One region of the Peribacillus sp. NPDC094092 genome, then DNA from elsewhere that is predicted to be linked to it. Evidence: riboswitches for the same ligand, from Rfam matches in the RefSeq annotation. Region 1 holds a riboswitch; each other region holds the start of a gene.

The links. A riboswitch is a leader RNA that binds a small molecule or an ion and turns the genes downstream of it on or off. The one in region 1 is predicted to bind S-adenosylmethionine.
Region 2: another riboswitch for S-adenosylmethionine. It lies ahead of mtnK (S-methyl-5-thioribose kinase); the one in region 1 lies ahead of ACQKNS_RS07230 (methionine ABC transporter ATP-binding protein).
Region 3: another riboswitch for S-adenosylmethionine. It lies ahead of ACQKNS_RS18965 (YezD family protein); the one in region 1 lies ahead of ACQKNS_RS07230 (methionine ABC transporter ATP-binding protein).

The regions. Positions count from the first base shown of each region.
Region 1 is NZ_JBNNUC010000001.1:1,497,707-1,504,823, forward strand. It holds gene ACQKNS_RS07205 (YheC/YheD family protein) at 1-1,358, shown strand, start outside; gene ACQKNS_RS07210 (YheC/YheD family protein) at 1,355-2,551, shown strand; gene ACQKNS_RS07215 (YheE family protein) at 2,615-2,818, shown strand; gene ACQKNS_RS07220 (hypothetical protein) at 2,904-3,092, shown strand; gene ACQKNS_RS07225 (MBL fold metallo-hydrolase) at 3,295-4,119, opposite strand; SAM riboswitch class I at 4,413-4,520, shown strand; gene ACQKNS_RS07230 (methionine ABC transporter ATP-binding protein) at 4,589-5,605, shown strand; gene ACQKNS_RS07235 (methionine ABC transporter permease) at 5,592-6,260, shown strand; gene ACQKNS_RS07240 (MetQ/NlpA family ABC transporter substrate-binding protein) at 6,316-7,117, shown strand, end outside.
Region 2 is NZ_JBNNUC010000004.1:400,076-407,192, forward strand. It holds gene ACQKNS_RS20310 (pyridoxal phosphate-dependent aminotransferase) at 1-997, opposite strand, end outside; gene ACQKNS_RS20315 (carbon-nitrogen family hydrolase) at 1,096-1,878, shown strand; SAM riboswitch class I at 1,950-2,103, shown strand; gene mtnK (S-methyl-5-thioribose kinase) at 2,182-3,384, shown strand; gene mtnA (S-methyl-5-thioribose-1-phosphate isomerase) at 3,398-4,444, shown strand; gene ACQKNS_RS20330 (LCP family protein) at 4,603-5,490, opposite strand; gene ACQKNS_RS20335 (S41 family peptidase) at 5,607-7,064, opposite strand.
Region 3 is NZ_JBNNUC010000004.1:93,982-101,098, reverse strand. It holds gene ACQKNS_RS18980 (SDR family NAD(P)-dependent oxidoreductase) at 1-349, shown strand, start outside; gene ACQKNS_RS18975 (TetR/AcrR family transcriptional regulator) at 524-1,111, shown strand; gene ssuE (NADPH-dependent FMN reductase) at 1,320-1,853, shown strand; SAM riboswitch class I at 2,122-2,230, shown strand; gene ACQKNS_RS18965 (YezD family protein) at 2,401-2,544, shown strand; gene ACQKNS_RS18960 (phosphoadenylyl-sulfate reductase) at 2,728-3,432, shown strand; gene sat (sulfate adenylyltransferase) at 3,462-4,610, shown strand; gene cysC (adenylyl-sulfate kinase) at 4,654-5,253, shown strand; gene ACQKNS_RS18945 (nitrite/sulfite reductase) at 5,270-6,895, shown strand; gene ACQKNS_RS18940 (DUF3906 family protein) at 6,916-7,117, shown strand, end outside.

The sequences.
Region 1 (7,117 bases):
CTTATCCTGCCGAAATTGCCGCGATCCCTGGCAATATTCTCTACTACCCTTCAGAGCTTGGAGATTTGGCAGAGATTGAATTAATTTATTTCGGACGGCATTCATGTCCTGCCATCGTCAAACAAAACCCAGCCGTCAATCAGTCTATCGTCCTATCGGAAAGTCTTGCGGAATCTCTAATATTCGATCATACCGATATTCCCCTTCATTTATTCATTTACGGAAAGAGCATCCATATCGGACCGCTTGTCGGAATATTTTCCTCAGGCTTCACCGGCCTTTCAAACAAACCATTAGGGGAGAGATCGGAATTTTTCGCCAAGCTCCTATCGCTTAGCAGGACCACAGGCTGTATCCCCTTTGTTTTTGGTGAGAATGTAATCGATTGGGATGAGGAGACAATCAAAGGCTATGTGTTTGATAACGGTCACTGGCACATTGATGAATTTCCTTTTCCTAATGTCATCTATGACCGTCTCCCAAATCGGTTGACGGAAAACCGCGATGGACCTAAAGAAGTGAAGCAGAAATTTCAAAAAAAATATACCATACCATGGTATAATCCTGGATTTTTCAATAAATGGGATGTAAATGAAAGGCTATGCGCAGATGAGCGGGCACTTCCTTATTTGCCTGAAACTTATCCATTTCAATCCATGTCCGTGGTGGAGACCCTTCTTTCCCATTACCGGCAAGTTTATATAAAGCCCATTCACGGCAGCCTCGGTCTAGGGATTCACCAAATTCTTTATGATAAGCATGAGAATGTTTACTATTGTCGCTATACAAATGAAGCAAAAGAAAATAAACTGCAAAAGTTTCCCACATTGGAATCCATCGTCAAACATATTTTTCACGACCGACCGCTTGAGAATCTTATCGTGCAGCAGGGCATCCCCTTAATTCGATATGAAAAACGTCCAGTGGATTTCCGGGTCCATACGAACAAGGACAGTAATGGAAAATGGCAGGTAACCGCGATCGCCGCAAAAATTGCCGGCGCCGGCAGCGTCACGACCCATATTAAAAGCGGGGGTGTCATCAAAACGGTTGCCGAACTGTTTGAAGATGACGATGAGGCGAAAGAAGTCGAACGAAAGCTATCTGAAGCCGCTCTGATTTTAAGTGACAGTATAGAAAAGAATTTGGACGGCATCATTGCAGAAATAGGATTTGATTTTGGATTGGATAAAAAAGGGCAGGTTTGGATGTTTGAAGCCAATTCCAAACCTGGACGCTCCATATTCGCACACCCAAAACTCAAGGATTTCGAATTGCTGACCAGAAAGCTAAGCCTTGATTATGCCATTTATCTTACGGAACAAACGATCACGAAATCAATCAGTGTGCCGCGATGAACATTTTTTACGATATCCCCACTGAAAATTGGCACCACAATCATGAGAATGCTGAACTTTTCGCCGGCTCTGCCGAAGAGGAAATCAGCTATAAAAAGGACCATTCGAATCAACCCCTAATTCCAATCACAATATTTCCGGGTAACCGGATGCTCGCCGTCGGGATTTTAACTGTTTCCAATCCCAAAAAGGACTCAGGTTTGGGTGGAAACCTGACCCTTTTTCGGGACCTTTCATTATATTTATTAAAACATGGAATATTGACGTATGTATTCACAGGAAAAGCCCTTCATTCCGATTCGTTGAGAGGTTATGTTTTTTCCTCTATTTCAAATAAGTGGATTGAATGTAATGTGCCCTACCCTGACATCGTATATAACCGTATCCCTTCGAGGGGCTATGAGGCGTCAGATGAATTCCAACAGCTTATCACACACTTTAAAGATTACCGAATGAATCTATTCAACCCCTGTTTTATAGATAAGTATGTGATGTTCGAGGCATTAAATGAAGATGGATTCCTCACAAATCACCTTCCATCCACAATGTTCTTACGGAACAGTGATTGCCTTTTTTCATTCCTGGAGACCTACAGGCATATATACCTTAAACCCTGCAAAGGAAGCCAAGGGAGGGGCATTTATACCATAATCAAAAATGATGATGGCACACTATTGTTCCATAGCTTGAAGCATAGTGAATCCTTCCCGGATTTCGCAACATTCTGGGAAACAAAAAAAAGGGATTTATTAAAAAGGAGCTATCTTGCTCAACAGGCGATCAGGCCAAAAAAACTTTTTGGACATCGTTATGATTACCGGATTCTCGTCCATTACGAAAAAGGTTTTTATAAAGTGACCGGCAAAGCGGTAAGGATGTCACAAACTCAGGAAATCACCACCCACACTCCCCGAGGGGGTAAGCTTTTTCCTTATCAAGACCTGCAATCAAGAAGCCTGAATCTACAATTAGCGAATATCGCCCAAAAATGCGGCGAGATACTATCGAAAAAAATCGGGTTTCTCGGAGAGTTTTCCATAGATATAGGGGAAGACGAATCAGGCTCGCTCTTCATTTATGAAGTGAACTCAAAGCCCATGCAATTCGATGAGGTGGAAATTGAAACAAACCGGCTTTTGCATTTAAAAAACCTTTTCATTGAATTAACTTTTCCCAACCTGACAATAAAATAACACCTCCAGCTGCCGTTTTCCATTATAATTAAATGAGAAACTGTATATATGGAGGTAATACATATGATCACTCATTTTCAATGGGCACCATTACATAAGAATCTGCCAGGATGGAGAATTTCCTTTTATTTCAACAAACAGGCAGTCCAAGCCTTGTATCATAAAGATGGATCCATCGAGTGGACAGCCAACCCGCCCTCCGAAACAGATGAAACCAAGCTCAAAAGCATGATACATGATTTAATGATCTTCCATGTATATGAATGAACCCTCTTTACATTCATGAAATCCTTAAACGGAATAAAAATAACTCCTTTGCCTAAACTAAAGAAAAGGCTAGGAGGGATTAATTTTGGATAAAGAAAAAATGACATTTTTGAAGGATACCGAATATGACGGCAAGGACTCCGTTTACCTGGATATCGACCGTATCATCAATGAAGGAATGGCGGGCGGAAATGTGTATGAAGTCGCTAACCTTCAGAACATCGAAGAAGCACATGATTTTTATGATGAAACAGATCCCAATGAGAATAAATAAATAAATAAATAAATAAATAAATAAATAAATATTTGGGCTCTCTTACGGAGAGCTCTCCTTTATTTATTACTTCCCGCTTGCACTGCGTTCCCCCTATAAAAGTCCGTCTTTTATAAGTAATCAATTAAAAACAACTTCCTGGGTGGAGGTTGTTCTAGTGACAAATAGAAAACATCCAGCCAGACAGTTAAACGGATAACATTCAAATCCCTCCATTCCCCCTAGCATTTAACATATTTTCGTTTAATATCGATGTAATGATATGCTCTGAATCCCATTCATGCCCAGATATCTCGATCAGGGGATAGCGATTCGGTAAAACGACCTGCTGTATTTCATGAACGGTCAGCCCTTGAGAATGCAAACGTAAAATTTCTCCTTGGAGGTTTTCCAAATAATCAAGCTTTTTCCGAAACAAGTCCTTCCCATCAGGGACATGCCCAGCATGGCAGCAAAATACTTCACCGAAGTCATATTGTAGTAATCTTTTTATGGAATCGATGATGACCGGGACAGACTCTTCCCGTAAGACAAGCTTTGTTTTTGGTGTTACGAAAAGGTCACCTGAAAAGAGCATGCCATTATTGTGATTCAGATACACCATATGGTCCTTTGCATGACCAGGGGTAAAAATCGGCTCCCACGTTTGGGTACGGGAATGAATGGCCTTCCCTACCGGCTGAGCATTAAAGGCGTCTCTCCTTCCCCAGAAAATTTTCCGGTATTCAGGGTATACAGCATCCTTTGCACAAACTTCAACCGACATCGGGTGAATGAATAGCGGGACCTTTTTATGTTCCTGTATCCATGCGGCGCCACCTGTATGGTCTTCATGATAGTGAGTCAGGGCAACTGAGTCGAAGTCTTCGGACTCATAGAATGGAATAAGCTCCTCCAATAAAATCTGTGCGCCAGTATCTATCAATAGACCATCCGTTAAAAAGACATAAACATTCATCCCCGATTTATTCCCGCCAGGAGTCCCGTTCACACAAACCACATCATTTATCGTGTTAATCTCTATCATTCGATTGCCTCCCCATCATTACACAAAAATAGTTTTTATCTTCCTTTTTTTAACTTTATTATAATAAATGTATTACCACTTCTTCTTTTTGACAAGGAAATTTTGGAATAATTGACCTGGACGTAAATGCTGGATTATTGCTTAATAGTCCTTTTTTCCGAATCATTTTAATGGACCGCACTAAATTTCATTAATAAAATTCATTCCAAAATGACGGAAACGATTGACATTGTCGAATTTTACAAATAATATAGATTATATTAAAAAACTCTAAATATTCTAAAATAATAATTTGCTTATCAAGAGTGACGGAGGGATCAGGCCCTGTGATGTCCGGCAACCGCCCTTAGGGAACGGTGCCACTTCCTGCAGAATGATGATTGCATTCTGAAAGATAAGACGAGATATAATTTCGCTGCCTCTTTCTGAATGATAGGGGCAGTTTTTTAATGTTTAAGGGGGAAAGCTCATGATTGAAATCCGTTCAGTCCGAAAGGAATACGTCTCGAAGAAAAACCGAGTTATCGGAGTGGATAACGTATCTTTGACCATTCAAACTGGCGAAGTGTATGGAATTGTCGGCTACAGTGGAGCTGGAAAAAGCTCATTACTCCGCTGCTTAAATTTGCTTGAACGTCCGACAGGTGGAAATATCATCATCGACGGCATTGATTTAACCTCTTTATCAAGTAAAGAGCTTCGTAAACAACGCCAAAAAATCGGAATGATATTCCAACACTTTTCACTGGTCAGTTCAAAAACCGTATATGAAAATGTGGCTTTCGCCTTAAAGGCCGCGCATAGGTCGAAGGATGCCATCAGGTCACGTGTATTGGAATTGTTGGAAATCGTAGGGCTCAGCGATAAGAAAGACGTGTATCCGGCGCAGCTTAGCGGTGGACAGAAGCAACGGGTAGGCATAGCCCGTGCCTTAGCAAATGACCCCACTGTACTATTATGTGATGAAGCGACTTCAGCCCTTGATCCAACAACTACAAAAGCGATTTTACAATTATTGAAAAAGATAAGCAGTAAGCTTGGCATCACCATCGTGTTAATTACACATGAAATGGAAGTGGTCAAAGAACTATGCCACCGTGTCGCCGTCATGCAGGATGGCCGTGTGATTGAAGAAGGTCCCGTTTATGAAATATTTTCACAGCCTAAGCAGGAGTTAACGAAGCAATTCATTAGCAGTGTTCTGGATTTCGAACTCCCTCCGCACTTGATTGAAGAAAGTATCGGTACGATCATTAAAATTCAATTCGAAGGGAAAACCGCCGGTGAGTCGATCCTCTCGGATACTCTCCAAACCCATTCAGTAAAGGGGAATATCTTACACGGTAAAATTGAGTATATCCAGGATGTCCCCTTAGGCGTTTTAATCATCGAGTTAATAGGCGATGCCGCTCACATTCACTCGGCATTGCAATATATAAAAAATCGTTCCAGTTCTGTGGAGGTGTTAAAACATGTCACTGCTTGATTCCATCGTCAATATTTTACCTGACCTTAATAAAGCCTTTCTTGAAACGATTTATATGGTCGGCGTTTCCCTTGCAGTAGCCCTGCTGATCGGTTTACCGCTTGGAGTATTGCTGTTTACGACAACAAGGAATTTATTTTTTGAAAATAGTATCGTGAATCGTTCTCTAGGATTTGCAGTCAATATTGTCCGTTCAATCCCTTTCATCATTCTCTTGGTAGCCCTCCTTCCTTTAACGGATCTTCTAACAGGATCGACAATAGGGCCGAGAGCGGCTTCTGTATCCCTGTCGGTGTCTGCCATACCTTTTTTTGCAAGAATCGTTGAAACGGCATTACGTGAAATAGACAGAGGAGTGATTGAGGCTGCAATTGCCGTAGGTGCCACTCCATGGATGATCATTAAGGATGTACTTCTTCCTGAGGCAAAGCCGGGAATCATTCAAGGACTGACATTAACGACCATTTCGCTTATCGGTTACTCAGCAATGGCAGGGACCATCGGCGGAGGCGGAATTGGCGACCTGGCCATCCGGTACGGTTATTACCGTTATGACAACACAGTCATGATCACGACGATCGTCGTCTTGATCTGCCTTGTGCAAATCATTCAAATGGTTGGTGACAAAGCCTCATACATAGTTAACAAACGTTAGGAATCAATCATTTTTCAATGATTCAATACATTTCATTACACAGGAGGAGTTTCAAATGAAGAAAATAGCTTCGTTATTATCAGTCTGTGCACTTGCCCTTGGCTTGACAGCATGCGGGAGCGATGATGCATCCCCAAAACCTGAAGATAAAAAAGAATTGAAGATCGGGGCGACTACCGGGCCTTATGCCGATATGGTTAAAGAGGCCATCAAACCAGGCCTGGAAGACCTCGGTTACAAAATAGAGATCGTCGAATTCACCGACTATATCCAGCCGAATAAGTCACTTGGCAACCATTCGATCGACGCCAACCTCTTCCAGCATAAAGTGTATATGGATAACTTCGCTAAAGAAAATGATTTAAAGCTTTCCGACCTTATCATAGTTCCTACAGCACCAATGGGCATATATTCGAACAAGTATAAATCATTGAAAGAAATTAAAGACGGTACATCCCTTGCAGTGCCCAATGATCCTGTTAACCTCGCACGTGCACTTAAAGTGCTGGTTGATGAAGGGTTGATTGAAGTCGATTCAGATGTCGATCCTTTAAAAATATCTGAAAAGGATGTAACGAAAAATCCAAAAAACATCCAAATCAAACCATTGGAATCCGCTCAATTGCCCCGGGCAACAGACAGTGTTGACCTATCTGCGGTCCCTGGCAACTTCGCTCTTGCAGCGAAAATGGACCTCCAGGATGCCCTTGTTTTAGAAAAAATGCCGGATATGTATCGAAACGTTGTTACAGTAAATACAGAAGATGTAGACTCTAAATTTGCAAAGGATATTAAATCAGTAGTGGAATCCGACCAGTTCGAAAAAGTCATCGATGACAAATTTGCCGGATTCGGAA
Region 2 (7,117 bases), on a different contig from region 1:
CAGGTACCTTGAGCCAGGCAAAAAACGAAGCCGAAGGAGCCTTGACATCCCAGCCGATTGCCCTCAATCCCTCAATGAAAACATTCCTTCGTCCCTCGTACATCTGCACTAACTGTTCTACACAGCTCTGCGAGTCAAGTAAAGCGCTTGCCGCAGCTTCTTGTATCGCCGGGAATAGACTCACATAAAGATGGTCTTGTAATAGTTCAAGAGCTTCTATTACACTCTTATTCCCCACTGCAAAACCGACTCTCCACCCCGCCATATTATATGTTTTCGATAGTGTGTATATTTCTATTCCTACATCCTTCGCTCCCTCCGCCTGGAGAAAGCTTATCGGTTTTTTACCGTCAAATCCAATCGCCCCATATGCGAAATCGTGGACCACACAAATGGAATGCTCTTTTGCGAAGGAGACGGTTTCATCAAAGAAACTTTCAGTTGCAGAAGCACCTGTTGGATTATTCGGATAGTTCAAGAACATCATTTTGGCTTTATCAAGCACTTCTTTATGTATGTCATTGTATTTCGGAAGGAAATCATTTTCTTCTGTCAGAGGCATGAGTTCGGGCTTAGCCTGGGCTAAAACAACACCGGAAAGATAATCCGGATAGCCGGGATCTGGAACAAGGATCGTATCACCCGGATTCAATAAACACTGCGGCAGTTCAACAAGGCCTGCCTTCCCCCCGAAGAGAATCGCCACTTCACTTTTCGGATCCAGCTTTACACCGTATTCACGTTCATAAAAGACGGCGGCGGCATCTTTTAAATATTGATGACCCCGGAATGGCGAATATTTATGATTAATCGTTTTTTCAGCGGCAGACTGCAAACTTTTAACGATATGTTCTGGCGTCGGCTGATCAGGGTTTCCCTGGCCTAAATTAATGACATCATGACCTTGCTCCGTGATCGCATTGACTTTTGCGACTAGTGAAGCAAAAAACTGCTTGGGCAGGTCCTTAAGCTGGCCGGATTTTTCGAATTGCACCATTTATACACCTTCTCTGAAATTTCTTGAAATTCTAGTCACAAATGATATATGTTTATCCTAGTCTTGTAAAGCATTTTTTACATATGGGGGGTTAATCGATGAAGTGGAAAATAGCTTGTATTCAAATGGATATAGCCTTCGGGCAACCAGATATCAATTTTCAGGTTGCAGAACAATGGATGGAAAAAGCAGCACGGTTGGAACCCGATATCGTCATTTTACCGGAACTTTGGACAACAGGATACGACTTGACCAGGTTAAATGAGATTGCTGATCAGGAGGCAGTAAAAACGATTGAATTCTTTAAAACACAGGCACAGAAACACCAGATTCACATCATAGGCGGTTCCATCGCGAAAAAGACAAGCAAGGGAATCTATAACACGATGATCATCATCGATAAACACGGAAATCTCATTAAAGAATATGATAAGCTTCACTTATTTCAGTTAATGGATGAACATCATTTTCTTCAGCCAGGAGAAAAAGATGGTTTATTTACTCTTGATGAAAAAATATGTGCTGGATTCATTTGTTATGACATCCGTTTCCCTGAATGGCAACGAGCACATACCGTCCAAGGCGCCGAAGTTCTATTCGTAACGGCGGAATGGCCAAAGCCGAGACTCGATCACTGGAGAGCCTTATTGATTAGCCGTGCCATCGAGAACCAAGCCTATGTTGTAGCCGTTAATCGCTCAGGTTCGGATGTCAATAATACATTTGCCGGCCATTCCTTGATTATTGATCCGTGGGGGAATATCATTAGTGAAGCCGGAGAAGGAAACGAACTTTTGACAGGCACCTTGGACTTCAATAAAGTTACGGAATCCCGTAACAAAATACCCGTATTCGAAGATCGCCGTCCTGATTTTTATTAATTTACCCATTGACAAACTATTTAAAAGGTTGTTATTATTTTCCCGAAGATTAAAATTTCAGAAAACATTTACTCTTATCAAGAGCAGGCTGAGGGATAAAGGCCCTATGAAGCCCAGCAACCGACTGTAATACCATTGTGAAATGGGGCGGATTCACCGCCGGATTATTAAATCCACAGAGCACGGTGCTAATTCCACCAGAATTTATTTTCTGGAAGATAAGAGGTCCGAAGCCAAAACTTCTGCCTCTTTCTATATGAAAGAGGCTTTTTTATTCTCATTTTGAATCTGGAGGGGAAAAGAATGACTCAAAACCATTCAAATTTTAAGAGATTGACAAACGAAACAGCTATAACCCTTGCAAAAAAACTTGGGTTGGTAAATGCGGATGCAAGTTTAAATTGTAAAGAAATCGGCGATGGAAATTTAAATTATGTTTTTCATATTACAGACACGCACACAAAAAAAGGAATAATCATCAAACAAGCGGTCCCTTATGCCAAGGTACTTGGTGAAAGCTGGCCGCTGACATTGAAAAGGGCAGCCATTGAAGCGAATGCGCTGATTCATTTCAGAAGTTATTGCCCCAAATTCGTACCGCAAGTCTATTATTCGGATGAACAGCTTGCGATCACAGTCATGGAGGATTTATCTCACCTGAAAATCGTCAGAACAGGATTGATCGATGGCGATTCATATCCATTGCTTTCACAGCATATTGGTGAGTATGTTGCGAAGACGGCTTTTTATACATCCGATTATCATTTAGAACCATCTGCGAAAAAGGAAGTGGCCCGACATTTCACGAATCCCGAACTGTGCAAAATCACTGAGGTCTTTATTTTCACGGATCCATTTTTTGAGGAACTCCCGGGAGATTTCGAGGTGGAATTGACTGATGCAGCCAAAAATATATGGAATGACCAAGAAGTGATACTTGAGGTCGCTAAGCTGAAACAAAGCTTTGAAACCGAGCAGGAAGCCTTGCTTCATGGAGATTTACATACTGGAAGTATATTTGCAAGTGAAACTGAAACAAAGGTTATTGATCCGGAGTTCGCTTTTTATGGGCCAGTTGGTTTTGACCTTGGTCAATACACCGCTAACCTTCTCTTCCAGGCAGTCACACGCAATGGAACTGGAAAGGAAGAGATTTTCACACACCTTCATGAATTTTGGAATGCTTTTGAAGAAACTTATACCGAATTATGGGAAGGACAAAATAAAAGCCCATTCCGCCATGTGAAAGGGTATCTGCCTTATTTACTGACAAAATTCAAAAAAGATGCTTTTGGTTTTGCCGGCTGTGAACTGATTCGGCGAACCATTGGCCTTTCCCATGTTGCTGATTTAAACGTCATTGAACATAAAGAAACAAGGATCGCTGCGAAAACGGCAACATTGGAAATTGGTGCATTTTTAATTAAAAAACGGGAAGAATTGGATGTTCCAGCTGTCATTGAAGCGTTGAAGCAACGTACACTGCCATCTTATTCAGCCATTTAAAAGGAGACCTGACATGACTACACTAGCACCCTTACCATATTCGGTACAATGGGATGATACCCACATTACATTATTAAATCAACAAGCACTTCCTTCCATAACTGAATTTATTGAACTTCATTCAGTTGATGATGTATATGACAGCATTTTGACATTAAAAGTTCGCGGTGCCCCAGCAATTGGACTGACGGCAGCATTTGGTGTGGCACTTGGTGCCAAACAGGAAACAACCGCTGAATTAGGGGATTTCAAGAAAAATGTAACGAAGCATATTGAAAAACTCGCTTCTTCACGACCAACTGCAGTCAACCTTTTTTGGGCGTTAAGGAGGATGGAAAACACCTTGCATGCTGCGCAAAGCATTTCAGCTGCAAAGGAAGCACTTGTATCGGAGGCTAAAGCCATCTTTGCTGAAGATGAAGAAATGTGCAGGAAAATCGGGGAACATGGTTTATCGTTATTCACTAGAGGAGATTCCATTCTCACCCATTGCAACGCTGGGGGAATCGCCACAGCTCGGTATGGTACAGCCTTGGCTCCCTTCCACCTGGCTAAAGAAAGGGACTTTCCGCTAAAAGTTTACGCATGTGAAACAAGGCCTGTCCTGCAAGGCGCGCGTTTGACGGCTTGGGAATTGATGCAAGCGGGGGTCGATGTCACCTTGATTTCAGATAATATGGCTGCACATACGATTCACCAGAAACGAATAAATGGAATTATCGTCGGGGCCGACAGGATTGCGGCTAATGGAGATACAGCCAATAAAATCGGGACATTTGGGTTGGCCATATTAGCCAAGCACTTTGGCATCCCCTTTTATGTGGCCGCACCATCAAGCACATTCGACCTTTCTATCGAATCCGGCACATCCATCCCGATCGAAGAACGGGATGGAGCGGAAATCACCTTCATTCAAGGTGCGAGGATCGCTCCGGAAAACGTGAAGACTTTCAATCCAGCCTTTGACGTTACACCGAATCACCTTATTACGAGCATCATTACCGAAAACGGCATCATAACACCGGATTTCATTAAAAACATTCCGCATTTTGTTAATTGATCCAGGTACCTTTATTGGTGATATAAAACGAGAAGGGTTTCATATCCCTCTCGTTTTTAATGGTGTTCATGATTATTCTTCCGAGGTCTATAATACAATAATTCAAGTGAATTCAACCTATTCACTTAATATAAGATTGTTTTCAATAATAGTTCTTATTATTTTGAAAAGAACTCCTGAAGTGCCTTTTTATTTTTAGTGTAATCTATTTCCAAAACGGCTCCGGATTGGGGATTTATTTCTTCTTTAAAGCTTCCTTCCACCGGAACCCTTAAGGTTTCGACGGTGTCCGGTGTATGGAAGACGGCATTTGGAATCATTTCCATTATAGTTTTCAGTCCAATATCTGTATCCAAGTAAGAGAGACCTTGTTCGATGATACTAGGAAGGGCTGCCACCCCTTCGAAGGATGAGATTTGATTGATGAACGCTGTTTTTAGTTGAACCATTACTTCTTGTTGACGCTCAACCCTTCCAAAATCACTTTCATCGTCATGCCTAAAACGGACATATTTCAATATTTCCTCACCATGTAAAATATTTTTGCCAACACTTGCTTGAATGCTCATATCATCAATGATTTGCTGATCCACATTCACCGCTATCCCCTCAGGGGCTAGTAAATCGACCATCTTCACAAATCCCTGGAAGTCGATTACCGCTACATGATCGACCTTGATATCGAAGTTCTCCTCTATGGTTTTCTTAAGGAGTTCCCTTCCACCATAATAATAAGCTGCATTTATTTTGTTATATCCTGATTTATTCCCGGGGATTTTCACATAACTATCACGCATGATGGAAGCCAGCTTCAGTTTCTCCTGCTCTGGAAAGTATTTGGCCAGGATAATGGCATCTGATCGAGATTTTTTCTCTCCCCTTGTATCAACACCAATGAACAAAAACGTTTTCACGCTTTCCTGGTCCTCTTCTTTGGTTAGTTTTTTTTCCGTACCTGCATTTCCATTTTGTTTGGGTAAAGGGGCATAGGTGCAGCCTGCCAGAATCAAGATCAATAGATATATGAAAAATACCTTTACTTTCATTACCTCACCTCATCGGAAAATTACCCCTATTCTCTGTCTAATTTTGGAATTTTATGCATTTGACGAAAAAAAAGCCTGCCAACGTTAATCGCTGACAAGCTTTTCGGGAAAATCAATTATTTAAGTTCTTTCTTTAATACCTCTACCGCCTTTTTCACTTGAGTGTCGTTTTTAAGGATTTTCTCCCGGATGACCTGCATTAATTTCACGGTAGTATCATCTTTTATTGTCCCTGTTTCTTTGATTTTTTGTTCCTTCTGGAACGCCATGACCGCATTTGTGGTTGCTTCATCAAAGAATCCATCTATCTTGCCTGGATCATGACCTGCTTCCTTCAGCATTTCTTCAGCCGCTTTCACTTCACTCGAAGAATCGGATGCTTTCAATTCCTTATCAGGCGAAATATACGGAAGGTTGGCATAATCAGGAAGCTTCACATTAATATCCGGCTTGATGCCTTTTTTATGAATCCAATTTCCTTCAGGAGTCAACCATTTTGCTGCCGTATATTTAAAGTTAGATCCATCTTCAAAGTCTTGGGCAGTCTGCACGGTCCCTTTCCCAAATGACTTGACACCAATCAATGGAATGTCCGCAGACTCACTGACAGCAGCTGCAACGATTTCAGAGGCACTGGCACTTCCATCATCAATCAACACGACAACCGGGATTTTCAGTTCTCCATCATTCTTCGATTTATAGACATCTTTTTTCCCGCTGCGATCCTCAACTTGAAGGACCACTTTCCCATTAGGTATGAACAGGCTTGCCATGTCTATTGCTTGATCAAGAAGTCCCCCTGGGTTTCCGCGCAAATCCAATACAAGACCCTTCATATCCTTCTTCGACATTTCTTCAAGCGCCGTATTCAGCTCTTGGACTGTATGTTCGGAAAAACTGGTCACTTGAATTTTTGCAACTCCATCATCAAGCATTTCCGCATATACCGTTTCAATCGGAATTGTATCCCTTTTAATGGTGAGCTCAATAGGTTCCGGCTCACCAGCTCTTGAGATGGATAGATCCACTTTCGTTCCCTTTTCGCCCCTGATTTTCAGGACAGCTTCAGAAGAGCTTAGTCCTTCAACACTTTTACCATCCACACTTAAAATGATATCATTCGGTTTTACCCCTGCTTTTTCTGCTGGGGACCCTTTTATCGGTGAGACGACCATGATTTGTCCATCCTGCTCCTGAATCTCGGCACCGATTCCTTCAAAGGATGAAGAGATGCTCTCATGGAAACTCGATGCTTCCTTTTTATCCATATAAGCAGAGTAGGGATCATCCAATGATTTGATCATTCCATTAATTGCCCCGTCAACCAGCTTTTCTTGATCAATCTCTTCATAATAGTTATCTTTTATCGTATCGTATGTAGAATACAGCTTTTCAAATTCCGAATGTTTATCCGGTGCTAATGACTCTACTTTTTCATCTCCAAAGGTCAAGGCTATTGTAGTAATCCCTGCAGTTAGAAATATGACTAAGAAAATCCCCATAATGAACGTAAACTTCTTTATTTTAATGAATTTCCCTGCCTCTTTTGGCTGTTTTTGATTTTCTTCTTCCACTGAAGCCTCACCACTTTCATTCTTCATGACGATATAAACGATTTCATTCCTAT
Region 3 (7,117 bases), on a different contig from region 1:
CGTCATTATAAATACCGCTTCCGTGTTTGGCTACTTAGCTTCCCATGGGACTTTTGCCTATCAGGCGACTAAAGGGGCTGTAAGAATGATGACACAGACAGCAGCCTTGGAATTGGGTGCTTATGGAATACGCGTAGTGGGCATTGCGCCAGGCGGGGTCGACACGCCTATCATACAAGGCTATAAAGATATGGGTATCATTGATAAATTGAATGCAAGTCAAATGCGCGGTAAATTAATTAAGCCTGAAGCGATTGCAAATGCCGTCTATCTATTATCGTTAGAGGAAGCGGATGCGATCAATGGAAGTGTAGTCATGGTCGATGATGGCTATGCATCTTTTAAGTGATTTTCTTTAATAAAGAAAACATCGTCCCGATCAGACGATGTTTTCCATTTATGATATATGGGAATATTAATTTTAATAAATCAAAGGTAATATTGACCGATTGATACCATCGAGATATCATGGAAAATAGATTGGTGAAACCGGTCTTATCTTTATAAAAGAAGGTTGATATTTTTGAAAAAAGGGCAGCAAACCAAAGAACGAATCATAAATGTAGCCCGGACTCTTTTTGCCACTAAAGGTTTTGACATGACAAGGACGAATGAAATTGCCTCTGCATGCAATGTTTCCGAAGCTACTATTTACAAATACTTTGACAGCAAAAAAGATTTGCTTTTGGCTACAATCACCCCTAATGAAAAAGACGAATCCGAAGACGGGGCTAGCCATTTGCCCACGGACGAACTAGTGGAGAATCATGTTTGCACCATGATAAAAAAAATTCTTGAAAATAAAGAACAGTTTTCGATATTATTTAGGGAAACACAATTCGATCAAGATATTTCAAAGCAATATATAGAGCAGATTTTCAAGCCAAATGCCAAGCATATTGAAATACAAAAGAGAATAGATAGCGGAGAGATACAATATATCTCTGACATTATCCTATTTAATGTAGGAATCATTTCTTTTACATTGGCATTATCGACACATTATGAGATCCATCAACAAAAAAAGGAACCATATTTTACTGCGGAACGAATTAAGAGCATTGCACAACTTTTGGTATATGGCATTCATGGTAAACAAAATCATACATAATGAAAAGGTCATATTGGAAGGCATGAGCATCAAGCCGGAAATATGGCCTTTTTATATTTTTTAGGATCGATGAAGTCAACTTGTGAATTCATTAAACCAGAGTGTAACATTTGACTTATATTTTTCAGACTATTACGATAAATGCATACTGGACGAAATGCTTTACGAAGATTTTATCTGGAAATCATGAACAATGGAGGGGTATTAAATGAGCGATATCGTCATTTTATCAGGAAGTCCGGCTATACCATCAAGAACGGACATTTCATTAAAACATATTCAATCATTAGTTGAAAAAGAAGGATTCACAACAGCTTATTTCTCAATTACGGATTTCTCAGCGGATGATTTATTCCAAGGGAAATATAATAGCGAAGATATCTTAAAACTTTCAGAGCGAATTCAAGCAGCTAGAGGAATCATCATTGGTTCACCGGTTTATAAGGCTTCCTATACAGGTGTATTAAAAGCCTTGATTGATTTGCTGCCTGAAGGTGCCTTTAAGGGTAAGCCGGTTCTGCCGATCATGATTGGTGGAAGTAACAGGCATCTATTGGCGATTGACTATGCGCTTAAACCATTGATCTCAATATTGAAAGGCGAGCCGCTGCAGGGCATTTATTTTGTTGATAAGGAAATAGATAAACAGAATTCAGAAAATCCGATTAATGATTCGCAATTAATTGATCGCGTCCAGAGTCAAGTTCAAGAATTTGTAGAAGCGATACAGTTAAGAAATTAATGACTTCAAGTAAGCCTTAATAAAAAAGGACTGGAATTCTAGAAAATGTTTTTTAAAGTAATTACAGGCATCAATAATGAAAATAGACTCATTTTTTTGGAGACATTATCTAAAAAAACGAGTCTATTTTCGTATTTAAATGAACAAAAAATCATTAATTGAATAGTGTGTATAAAAATAGCAGTTCATCCATAATATTAAACCAAGTTATTTTATAAGAAAACTCCATTGACAAGGATTAAATATATGTTAATATTTAAAATAATAAAACTTATCCAGAGCGACGGAGGGAATTGGCCCTTTGAAGTCCAGCAACCTGCATGATGGATGCAAGGTGCTACCTCCAACAAAATGTTGATCATTTTGGAAGATAAGGTAATGATATTTACCTTGGGATCTTTCCATCATGGAAAGATTTTTGTTTTTGGAAAAATTGCAAGCAAACCATAACAATGTAAGGTTGTATGGAATTATATAAAACTTAGAAATTCATTTAATCAGCGTTGAAAATAAAATATTCGCGGATTTTCTTAAAGGAGGAACTGGTTTGAATAAAGAGAATCAGCTTGAAGAAATATTTGAACGACTTCAAGAAATGCTTAACTCAATGAAATATGGATCCATTACACTTATTGTCCAGGATGGTAAAATCATTCAAATGGAAAGAAATGAAAAATTAAGAATTAAATAAGGTATCTGCTGACTAGAAAAACTAGAGGCGGGTTTAACTGATATAAAGAGAGTATTGGTTAGATTCGTCTCTTTTTTCCTAGAATCAAATAAACTGGGGAAGATTAAAACGGGAATTGATCATCAGTTACTCTAACCTGATACAGCAAGTTTTTAGAGGGGGCTACAAAAGTTGGCTGGATTAATAAACTATGAAAATTTCAATACAGGGGAATTCCCTGCATTTCCTGAAGACAGTGACACAAAAGGGGCTTTGGAAGTATTGCAATGGGCGAATGACCATTATGGAAACAAACTGATTTATGCTTGCAGTTTTGGTATCGAAGGCATCGTGCTAACGGATTTATTGGCGAAGGTCAACCCTTCGGCAAAAATTGTTTTCCTTGATACGGATGTTCATTTTGAGGAGACTTACCAATTGATCGAGCAAGTGAAAAAGCGCTATCCAAAGCTTTCGATTGAAATGAAGAAACCTGCCTTGACGCTTGAGGAACAGGCAGAGGAATATGGGGATGAATTATGGCTTAGTGATTCCAATAAATGCTGTAACATCCGTAAAATCATTCCGCTTACCGATGTGCTTTCAACGGCAACAGCATGGCTTTCGGGACTTCGGAGGGAGCAATCCGAAACAAGGGCTAAGACCGAGTATATCAATAAGGATAATAAGTTCAAGTCAGTTAAAATATGTCCACTCATACATTGGACATGGAAAGATGTTTGGCGCTACGCCCACAAAAACGGACTTCCATATAATATCCTGCATGATAATGGATATCCGAGCATTGGATGTAAAACGTGTACAGCACCTGCATTCAATGCAGATGATTTACGCTCAGGCCGTTGGCAAGGAGCCCAAAAAACGGAATGCGGATTACACTTATCTTAAATAAATAGAAACCATAGGGGGAAAATAGCATGACAATCAGTTTACCGCACGGAGGAACATTAATCGATCTTTGGGAACCAAAATATGATTTTAGTAAAATAACAAAATCAATCGAAATCGATGAAATTGCTTTAAGTGATCTTGAATTGATAGGCACTGGTGCCTACAGTCCGATTAAAGGATTCTTTACAAAAAGTGACTATGAGGCAGTGGTCAAGGATATGAGGCTTAGCAGCGGGCATGTATGGAGCATCCCGATTACGTTGCCTTTGACTGAAGAAACTGCAGCAACCCTTACTATAGGTGAAGAAGTAACGTTGACACATGAAGGTGAAACTTACGGGGTTCTCACCGTTTCCGATATTTACACTCCAGATAAGCAATTGGAAGCTACATTAGTATATCAAACGGATGATGAGAAGCATCCCGGAGTAAAAAATTTATATAACCGCGGTGATGTATATGTCGGCGGGGAAATAAAATTAATCAAGAGAATAGAACGTCCGCTATTTCAAGCTAATTATCTGGACCCTGCCGAGACAAGGAAAGCTTTTGCTGAAAAAGGATGGGAAACAGTTGTCGGTTTCCAAACGAGGAACCCTGTACACCGTGCACATGAATACATTCAAAAGACAGCATTGGAGATTGTCGACGGCTTATTCTTAAATCCTCTCGTAGGTGCCACTAAATCCGATGACATTCCAGCAGATGTAAGAATGGAAAGCTATAAAGTGCTGCTTGAAAAATATTATCCTAAGGATCGCGTCTCCCTTGCAGTTTTCCCTGCTGCCATGCGTTATGCAGGACCTAGGGAAGCCATTTTCCATGCGATGGTCCGTAAAAATTATGGTTGCACCCATTTTATCGTCGGACGTGATCATGCGGGTGTGGGCGATTATTATGGCACATATGATGCCCAAAAAATCTTTGGGAATTTTAACGCCGATGAGTTAGGGATCACGTTATTATTCTTTGAGCATAGTTTTTACTGTAAAGCATGTGGCAATATGGCCTCCGCTAAAACTTGTCCGCACGGCAAGGAAGACCATGTCATCCTGTCTGGAACGAAGGTAAGGGAAATGTTGCGTAATGGAGAAATTCCTCCAGCTACCTTTAGCCGTAAAGAGGTCATCGAGGTGCTGATCGAAGGTCTAAAAAAGAATGAAGTTTTTAATTGATTGGACATAAATGGAAGGGACACGAGAAGAGGGGGATTATTATATGAGTAAAAGTACGAATGTCACTTGGCATGAAACGTCATTGACCAAGGAGCTCCGCCGGAAGCAAAACGGGCATGAAAGCACAGTGTTATGGTTTACAGGGCTCTCGGGATCCGGAAAATCATCGATTGCGAATGCGGTGGCTAAAGAGTTATATAATCGAAATATTCGAAGTTATGTTTTGGATGGTGATAATATCCGTCACGGTTTAAATAATGATTTAGGTTTTTCTGAAGAGGATCGAACCGAGAACATTAGGCGGATCGGTGAGGTTTCCAAGTTATTCGTGGATAGTGGGCAGTTCGTATTGACAGCCTTCATATCCCCGTTCAGGGCAGATCGGCAGATTGTACGTGATTTACTCGAAGAAGGGGAGTTTATTGAAGTATACATAAAGTGTCCTATCGAAGAGTGCGAAGTGCGTGATCCAAAAGGTCTTTATGACAAAGCGCGTAAAGGAATCATTAAAGATTTTACCGGAATCGATTCTCCATATGAAGAACCAGAACAACCGGAAATCATTTTAGATTCCGACCAGTACAGCATTGAAGAGTGCGTTGAACAGGTTATCGGCTATTTGACAGCAAAGAAAGCGATTTAATCAAGGAGGAAAAGTAATGGTTTACGAGAAATTTTGGTCGGAGAATCCACTAATCGCTAAAAATAAAACGGAAATCTGGAAATTGGAAAAAGACGGATTGAAGATATTCGATGATATTCCACATTACGCAGCAAATGGTTTTGATTCCATCCCTAAAGAGAATTGGGATATGTTCAAGTGGGCAGGTCTATACCTGCAACGGCCAAAAGAAGCTGGTTACTGGATGATGCGTGTCGTGATTCCTGGAGGTATCCTGACGTATGATCAACAAATAACTCTAGCTAACATCGCTAAAGATTACGGGAGGGATGTATATGACATTACAACCCGTCAAGCCATTCAATTCCACTGGCTGACTATCGAACAAGTCCCGGATATCTTAAATCGTTTGGAAAAGGTTGGACTGACTACGGCTGGTGCTTGTGGTGATATCACACGTAATATCATCGGGAATGCATTGGCAGGCATCGATCCTGATGAACTTTTTGATACACGCGAGGTCCTTTATGATGTATTTGAGTATTTCCGCCTTAACGAAGACTATTCGAACCTTCCGAGGAAATATAAAATGTCCATCAGTGCTAATATCCAGAATGCTTCAAATGCTGAAATCAACTGTGTTTCATTCAATCCAGCAACTAAAGAAATCGATGGAGTAACGGAAGTTGGTTTTCACGTGAAAGTAGGCGGGGGGCTTTCCTCCGTCCCGATGCTGGCAGAAGAACTTGATTTATTCATTTTACCTGAAAAAACAGTGGAAGTAGCGGCAGCCATCACGACGATATTCCGTGACTTTGGTTACCGTGAAAAGCGTCATCGCTCGCGATTGAAATTCCTAGTCGCTGACTGGGGTCCTGAACAATTCAAGGAAAAATTGCTGGAATACACCGGACCGCTACCTGAAAAGGGAGATAGTGCGGTGAAGGGATGGAATGCAGGTTATTTCTATGGCATCCATAAACAAAAACAAGATGGTCTTAACTATGTTGGCGTCAATATACCAGTTGGTCGTCTAAATCCAGACGAAGTGATCGAGTTTGCCGAACTTGCGAAAAAATATGGAACTGGTGAAATCCGTAACTGTAATTCTCAAAATCTGATCATTCCAAATGTGCCGGATGCAAAACTTGAGGAATTAAAGCAGGAATCCATTTTTGAAAGATTTCCATATCAACCAAAGAAATTCATTGGATATTCCGTTTCTTGTACAGGCATCGAGTATTGCAACCTGGCGCTTGTTGAAACAAAAAACCGAATGAGGACCATTTCTGAATCACTGGACAAGGAAATAGATCTTGATGTACCTGTAAGGATGCACATGGTCGGTTGTCCGAATAATTGCGGTCAAAGAGCCATCGCCGAAATAGGGCTGCAAGGCATAAAAATGAAAAACCAGGACAAAAAGATGGTCGAAGCTTTTGAAATATACGTTGGAGGAACGCTGGACGAGGGCGGGAAGTTCAATGAAAAACTTAAAGGAAAAGTGGAAGCAGAGCAGCTCTATCATGTTCTGAAAGAAATGATCCTATATTTCAAAGAAACAAAACTACCTTCAGAAACCTTTCTCGATTTTGTGGAAAGGGTAGGGGTAGACGAGTTACAAAGTAAACTTGATGATATATTAGCGGGAGTGGCCGTTTAATAGGGGAAGGTAAGTATTCCATGAATCTATACCGTTTTGAAGTCACTATCAAGGAAAAACCAATCCATGTCATCATTGTTGCCGATTCAGATGAAAAGGCGTTTGAACTTGTTGATATCGAACTGGAAAAGCATTATTTGAAATTGCCCGAAGTGGATGACATCTCATTATATGAAAAAAGGAAAATTAAAAATGGAGCAGGTTTCGTTTTATCGGAATTCG